DNA from 2 places in the Bacillus sp. 11B20 genome. Region 1 is predicted to be linked to the other one. Evidence: a T-box and tRNA genes for the amino acid it is inferred to sense, from the RefSeq annotation. Region 1 holds a T-box; the other holds one or more tRNA genes.
The links. A T-box is a leader RNA that pairs with one kind of tRNA and senses whether it is charged. The one in region 1 lies ahead of glyQ (glycine--tRNA ligase subunit alpha), so its partner is inferred to be a tRNA-Gly.
Positions count from the first base shown of each region.

Region 2: it has a tRNA-Gly gene. The T-box ahead of glyQ (glycine--tRNA ligase subunit alpha) is inferred to sense a tRNA for this amino acid. The anticodon was not compared.

Region 1 covers NZ_JBLZWZ010000008.1:413,160-417,153, reverse strand. The annotation lists gene era (GTPase Era) at 1-580, shown strand, start outside; gene ACN6NB_RS11465 (YqzL family protein) at 729-872, shown strand; gene recO (DNA repair protein RecO) at 908-1,678, shown strand; T-box leader at 1,718-1,895, shown strand; gene glyQ (glycine--tRNA ligase subunit alpha) at 2,008-2,895, shown strand; gene glyS (glycine--tRNA ligase subunit beta) at 2,888-3,994, shown strand, end outside.
Region 2 covers NZ_JBLZWZ010000007.1:22,878-26,871, reverse strand. The annotation lists gene ACN6NB_RS04365 (amidase domain-containing protein) at 1-467, opposite strand, end outside; gene queG (tRNA epoxyqueuosine(34) reductase QueG) at 531-1,679, opposite strand; gene ACN6NB_RS04355 (hypothetical protein) at 1,763-2,359, shown strand; tRNA gene ACN6NB_RS04350 (tRNA-Gly) at 2,458-2,531, opposite strand; gene ACN6NB_RS04345 (hypothetical protein) at 2,659-3,315, opposite strand; gene ACN6NB_RS04340 (hypothetical protein) at 3,386-3,667, opposite strand; gene ACN6NB_RS04335 (PqqD family protein) at 3,664-3,994, opposite strand, start outside.

The DNA.
Region 1 (3,994 bases):
TGAACGACTAAAGCAAACATCTACACCGGTGTTCCTTGTCGTGAATAAAATTGACCAAATTCATCCAGATGAACTGTTTCTTTTAATTGATGAATACCGTACACGTTATCCATTCAAGGAAATTGTGCCAATTTCAGCTCTTGAAGGAAACAATATCGACACGCTTCTTCAGCAGATTGAAGGTTATCTTCCAGAGGGCCCTCAATTTTATCCGGCAGATCAAGTAACAGATCATCCAGAACGGTTTATTATTTCTGAATTAATTCGTGAAAAAGTGCTGCATTTAACGAGAGAAGAGATTCCGCACAGTATTGCGGTTGCGATTGAATCGATTAAGCCAGATGAAAATGGCAAGATCCATGTCGCGGCAACCATTGTCGTAGAACGTGATTCGCAAAAAGGGATCGTCATTGGTAAACGAGGCAGCTTGTTAAAAGAAGTGGGACAAAAAGCGCGCAGAGATATTGAAGCACTTCTAGGCTCAAAAGTGTATTTAGAGCTTTGGGTCAAAGTTCAGAAGGACTGGCGTAATAAATCCACTCACCTTCGTGACTTCGGATTTAGAGAAGACGAATATTAAAAAATCGCTGCATTTGTCAGCAAATCTGACAATGGTGCGGTTCGATTAGTAAAAATTGTTTATCATGAAATGGAGGTAGCCTGGTCAAGATAAAATTAATATGTTGGATGTAGCGTTGCTGCTTCTAATAAAGAAAGGTGGGGTTTTTATGTTGAATTTTACATGGAACGTATTTTCACAAACAGGAAGCGTTGACACGTATCTGCTTTTCAAAGAGTTAGAAAAGGAGAACCTGGAAAGACCCGATGTACTTGAAGAAGAAATAGCACGATTTGATTTTCCAATCTTATAATTCTTGACCCCCTCCAGCGCTCGGAGTGTAGACAAATGCTCATTAAAACTGAAGGAATCGTCCTTAGAACAACAGATTATGGCGAAACAAACAAAATTGTCACGCTGCTCACTAGAGAACATGGAAAAATTGGCGTGATGGCAAGAGGCGCAAAAAAATCAAACAGCCGCCTTTCAGCCATAAGTCAGCCGTTTTTATACGGCACCTTTCTTATCCAATCATCAACAGGACTTGGAACGCTCCAGCAAGGCGAAATGATTGAAAGTATGCGGGCCATTCGGGAAGATTTATTTCTGACCGCATATGCAGCCTATATGACAGAATTGATTGATAAAGGGACAGAAGAAAAAAAGCCAAACCCTTATTTGTTTGAGCTTCTGCTTCAATCTCTGCGTCATCTCAACGAAGGCACAGATGCTGATATTATTTTATTTATCGTAGAGGTTAAAATGTTATCAGTGATGGGGATGAAGCCTGAACTTGATCAATGTGTTCACTGTGGTCAAAAAGAAGGGCAGTTCCATTTCTCGATAAGAGATAACGGCTTCATTTGCCAAAATTGTTTTTCGAAAGATCCATATAGACTGCCCTTATCCCCCGCAGCTGCAAGGCTGCTCCGTTTGTTTCATTATTTTGATTTATCAAGGCTTGGTCAGGTTGATGTGAAGCCTCAGACGAAACAAGAAATTCGTCAAGTGCTTGATCACTACTATGACGAATATTCCGGCCTCTATTTAAAATCAAAAAAATTCATGAATCAGATGGAATCCATGAAAAAGCTAATGGGTGACGAAAACAAAAGTTGACATCTCCCATGACTTTTTGTAAGATCATCTAAGATAAAATATGTTGCATTGACAGAAAGAAGTACTTACGTAAAATCCATAAAAGCGACCTTAGGGCGGTGTGAGCTAAGGATGGAGGCGTAACGAAAGGCATTCTTGAGCAGCGTAAAACAAAGCGGCTGGATGCTACGACACCAGCAAATAGGGTGGAACCGCGGGAAAAACTCTCGTCCCTATGTTTGCAAAGAACCTTGCGAGCATAGAGACGGGAGTTTTTGTGTTCTCTTACAAGGTTCTAATCCCACCCGCCATACATAGCGGTTGGTGTAGAAAAGATGGAGGTGCGATCATTGAATATTCAAGACATGATTTTGACGCTGCAAAAGCATTGGTCAAATGAAGGCTGCGTATTAATGCAGGCGTATGACACAGAAAAAGGTGCCGGAACGATGAGTCCATACACGTTCCTCAGAAGCATCGGCCCAGAGCCATGGAAGGTAGCATATGTAGAGCCTTCAAGACGCCCGGCTGATGGCAGATATGGAGAAAACCCAAATAGATTGTATCAGCATCATCAATTTCAAGTGATCATTAAGCCATCACCTGACAATATTCAAGAACTATATCTTGAATCATTGAAAGCACTTGGCATTGACCCGCTGAAACATGACATTCGTTTTGTAGAAGATAACTGGGAAAATCCATCTCTTGGCTGTGCTGGACTTGGCTGGGAAGTATGGCTTGATGGGATGGAAATTACGCAATTCACGTATTTCCAACAAGTCGGCGGCTTAGAATGTAAGCCCGTTTCTGTTGAAATCACATACGGTATTGAACGTCTTGCTTCTTACATCCAGGACAAAGAAAATGTCTTCGATCTTGAATGGACAGACGGATTTACGGTCAGAGATTTATTCTTAATGGCTGAATATGAGCACTCTGTGTATACATTTGAAACATCTAATACTGACATGCTGTTCGAGCTATTTACAACCTATGAGAAAGAAGCACACAGTCAAATGGACAAAGGACTTGTTCACCCGGCATACGATTATGTCCTCAAATGCTCTCATACATTTAACCTGCTCGATGCAAAGGGTGCTATTTCTGTGACTGAGCGAACTGGTTATATCGGAAGAGTGCGTCAGTTAGCAAGAAAAGTAGCCAAAACCTATTATGAAGAACGCGAAAAATTGGGATTCCCTATGCTAAAAGAGGAGGCGGCTTCTCATGAATAAACAAGATGTATTACTTGAAATCGGCTTAGAAGAGATGCCGGCTCGTTTCATGCCAGAGAGCACAAAACAGCTAGGTGAGAAAGTAAAAGCATGGTTTGAAACGCAAAATATTTCATTTGAAGAGACTGCTTTATTCAACTCACCAAGACGTCTTGCTGTACTTGTGAAAGGTGTCGCAGAAAAACAAGAAGACATCAAAGAAGAAGCAAAAGGTCCAGCTAAAAAGATTGCCCAAGATGCTGAAGGCAATTGGACAAAAGCTGCTGAAGGCTTCGCCCGGGGCCAAGGTGCTTCAACAGATGATCTCTATTTCAAAGAGATCAAAGGAGTGGATTATGTCCATGTCCAAAAGTTTCAAGAAGGGAAGCAAGTCAAAGACCTTCTCCCAGCGTTAGGTGAGATCGCTGCTTCATTAAGCTTTCCAAAGAACATGAGATGGGGAAGCGAAGATTTACGCTATATCCGTCCGATTAAATGGATTGTTTGTTTATTTGGACAAGAGATTGTACCTGTTGAAATTGCTGGGGTGAAAAGCGGCCGTGAAACAAGAGGACATCGTTTCCTTGGTACGACAGCGAGCATCGACTCACCTGCTTCTTATGAACAAACTTTGCGCGATCAATTTGTGATTGCAGACTCAGATAAAAGAAAACAATTAATTACTGAACAGCTAAATGCGCTATCTTCAGAAAAAGGTTGGGTCATTCCTGTTGATCCTGAACTTCTAGAAGAAGTGAACGATCTTGTAGAATATCCAACTGTGCTGTCTGGTTCCTTTGAAGAGGAGTTTCTTGCATTGCCGGAAGAAGTATTGGTGACAACAATGAAAGAGCATCAACGCTACTTCCCTGTGAAAAATGAGCAAGGAGAATTATTGCCGCATTTTATTACAGTCAGAAATGGAAACAGTGAGGCGCTGGAAAATGTCGCAAGAGGGAACGAAAAAGTACTTCGCGCACGTTTATCAGATGCTGCATTCTTCTATAAAGAAGACGAAAAACTAGTGATTGAAGACAATATTAAAAAGCTTGATAAAGTGGTATTCCATGAGAAACTTGGAACAATCGGCGACAAGCTGAAGAGAGTGACAGACATTGCA
Region 2 (3,994 bases), on a different contig from region 1:
GCTGGATTCCGCTTATTCCAGTAAGTCTCCGCATACTGCACGGCTGCCCGCCGGTCATAGTGAAAAGCTCTACCGAATTGTTCTTCGGTCTGAAAGCGCTCATCCATAAGCTCTTCCCCTTGCCGCTCTTCTAGCATCATCCGATCTTTGACAAGCATGTCGTTATAAAGAAATGCTTCTCTTTTTTCCACCTGTTCCTCTAAATAAAAAGAATCGTCTACATCCTTGCAGACATATGTGAGATGAGCAAGGTACTGCACATGCTGAGCTCCATCATCTTGAATGGCTGAATCGAGAAGTTTTGTTTTTGCTTTCGCCTTCACAATTTCAACCTGTCTTCTAGCAAAAAGCTCTTTTTTCCGCTCTACTGCTTCCACATCAGACATAAGCTGCGGCTGCTTGATTGCACGGTCATTGATTAAATACGCCAGCCTGTCTTCTAAAGTTTTCTCTAATAATTGTTTCACACACAGACACCACCAAACATTTTTTAAAATCTCTGTTTGGTTCATTCTATGTTCACAGGAATGTTATTTAGTATTTAAAGGTGTCTGCAGGAGCTCAATCCCTTTCACAATCTCCGCTTTCGCTTCTTCATCACTTTCCCGCTCAAGAGCCTTTTCCAGCTCTGGGAGCTGCTGATCATCGCCAATTTTCCCAATTGCCCAAGCAGCTGTTCCCCGAATGACCGGTCTTGGGTCCTTGTGCATCAGCTCAATTAACACTGGTAAGGCAGATGTATCTTTAAAATGAGCGAGTGCCAAAATTGCATTCCGCTGAATGGGCTTTTTCCCCCGCCATGAACCTGAAACATGACCGTATTTTTCCTTAAACTCACGATTGCTGATCGTCAGAAGCGGCTTTAACAGCGGCTTTGCAATTTCAGGATCCGGTTCCATTTCAGGATGCAGATGAAAATCTTTTCCTTTATTGATCGGGCAGACAGTTTGACACGTATCACACCCGTACAATCGATTTCCTATTTTCGAACGAAATTCGTCAGGTAAAAACCCTTTTGTCTGCGTTAAAAATGAAATGCACCGCTGAGAATTCAGCTGTCCAGGATTCACAAGCGCACCTGTTGGACACGAATCCACACATTTATTGCATGTTCCGCACTGGTCTTCAATTTTCTCATCCGGCTCAAACGGGACATTTGTGATCATTTCAGCCAAATACACATAAGATCCAAACTCTGGCGTGATAATCATACAGTTCTTTGCACTAAAACCAATGCCAGCACGTTCTGCTACAGCACGATCAGACAATTCTCCTGTATCCACCATTGATTTTGTCCGTATATCGACATGCTTGCTCCGCAAAAATTCTTCGAGCATATCAAGCTTTTTTTTCAGCACGACATGATAATCTGTTCCCCATGAAGCCCGGCAAAAGATCCCCCTTCTCGCATCCTTTGTACTTCGTGGAGCATCTTTCATTTTGGAAGGGTACGCGAGCGCTATCGCAACAATTGATTTGGCCTTCGGAAGCAGCAAAGAAGGGTTTGTTCGTTTTTCAATATCAGGCTCTTCAAAACCTGACAAATACCCTAACGATTCATGTAAGATGAGGCGGTCCTTTAATGAATCAAATGTATCGGCACTTGCAAATCGAATTTTATCGACACCAATTTCTTTCGCATATTGAATCAATTCTTCTTTTAATTCTCCAACATGAATCACCTTGCAAACCTCCTTTCTTTGTTTCTTCTGTTGTTTTCAGTATAATACGAGTGTATCATGACCGATTGGAGTGAGTCACTGTGAAGATACATATGGAAATTTCTCATCCTCAAAACCCGTCTATCCATGTTGGGCAGATTGAATATTCGCATATTGAAGTTGGCACATCACCTCAAATGTTAAAAGGCCGCTTACGCCTGTTTCAAGAATCTTTATTTTTTGAATACGAAGATAAAGTCTTAGAAGAAGTACCAGCCATCAAAGAATGGACGGATCTTTTAAAAGATGTTCCTTTCCTTTCACTTCTTTCTGATATCCAAAAGGAACAATTTATTGACTCGACCAATTCCGTACAGGATTTGTCGATATTTTTCTCACTAAAATATTTCTTACCCATCCTGACATTAGATGCCGATCGCATCAAAGGACCGCTTTCACTGACAAAACATGAGGCTGGTCACATCGAATGGCAGGACGGCGCAGGACTGAATGGATTATTTTCTCAAGCAAGTACAGCACATATTTCTCCAGACACAAAGAACATTCTTCAAATCATCCTTTTCCCTCCATCTATTTCCCGGGAAAAGAGTGAAGCTCTTATTCAATCCTTGACGAAGATGTTTGTACAAATACATGGCGGAGAAAGCAAATATGAACTCATTGAAAAAGCACTGTAGCCTGACAGTGCTTTTTCACATTATACTGACATAATAAAAAACGCAACACTTCGTTTATCTATGAAACGAAATACTGCGTTATAAACAAAATTATGTATTGGAGCGGGTGATGAGAATCGAACTCACGACATCAGCTTGGAAGGCTGAGGTTTTACCACTAAACTACACCCGCATCAATTTTTTAAAAGCAACGTCATCGCGTTGACTTTTATTATGTTACAACTTTCTTAACAATTCGTCAAGAGAATATGAAGATTTTTCGTCAAAAAAATTCATATTCTCCGTATATATTACGATAGTTATTTATCTAGCTGGATATAAAATAAGTATGCATGTGACTTATTTTTCAGCGCTTGCTTTGGATTCTTCTCAATCTCTTCAAATATAGTTGACCCCCCGTCTTTCCCCATCGCCGCTGTATACGCAATCAGAGCCTTTTCTCCTGAAGCCACTTTGACAGTTTCAGATTGTGCAGAAAATACATAGTCACTTACTTTGAACGGAAAGCTTGATGTCGCTTTCGTCATCCCATCATTCTTTTTATCTGACCAAATACTAAATTGTGATTCATATGTATCTTTCTCATGATGTAATTGAAGAAGTACATTCACCGTTTGGTCGGTTCCATTCTGGTGTAAAGTAAAGGTAGCAGATGATGCTTCCTTATTCAATAATCGGCCATTTTTGTAATGGCTCCCGATAAACGTAATACTCTTGTTCTTCTTCGTTAATCCTTTCAGTGTCAGAGCCACCTTTTCATTAGTCGTTGCTGCTTCTAGTAAGTTTTTTTCTTTTTTTGAGAGTTTCATTTGTTCGATGGTTACTTGGTTTTTAGTGGCAGGCTCTGTTTTTATTGTCGAAACCGTCTTTTCGGTTGTCGTCGTTTCTGCAGCCTTCTCGCCGCATCCTGCTAATAGAAAAACTGTGAATAAAAGAATGCTCCATTTTTTAAACATTGTGATCCCCTTTGATGTTTTTTATTTCTTATTATGGTTTGTCATACAAAAAAAGATTAGGAGAATTCTCCTAATCTTTCGCTCTTTTCTGCTTTATTGCTGATAGGCATGCCACAATGAGAAAACTCGCAGCAAAAATTACAATCATATAAATAAAAAAGTTTGGCTTGATCTGAAAAGTAAATGCGGACGAGCCTTCCATCTCAAAAGCGAGACTGTTAAATAATAAAGCATCATTCGTTTTTGATTGAAATAAATGATAGAACAGTACACCGATTGTCAGCATCGGAAAGCCTAAGAACCCTAAAAAACCACCAACTATTGCGCCTTGTTTCATCGCCTGTACGTTCATGATCGTTGTCCTCCTATTCCACCAAGCAATAGCTGCTTCATAATGGATTTACCATCCCCCATAAACGGAAGAAGATAGAGTAATTGAATAAAATACGAGATTGAAAAAATGAAAAAGCCTGTCGAAACCGGATTTTCTTTTAGAAATAAAATGGTCACAATGATGCCTGCTGCGCCAATCACACCGGGAACGAGCGGTCCGAGCAACGTAATCCATACCTGCTTTTTCTGAAACGGATCTAATACGGGTCTTACAAACTTCACTGACATCATGTCACTCGCAAAAAAGCCTTGAGGACCATCTCGCCCTGCAAATTTTCGATGCGCA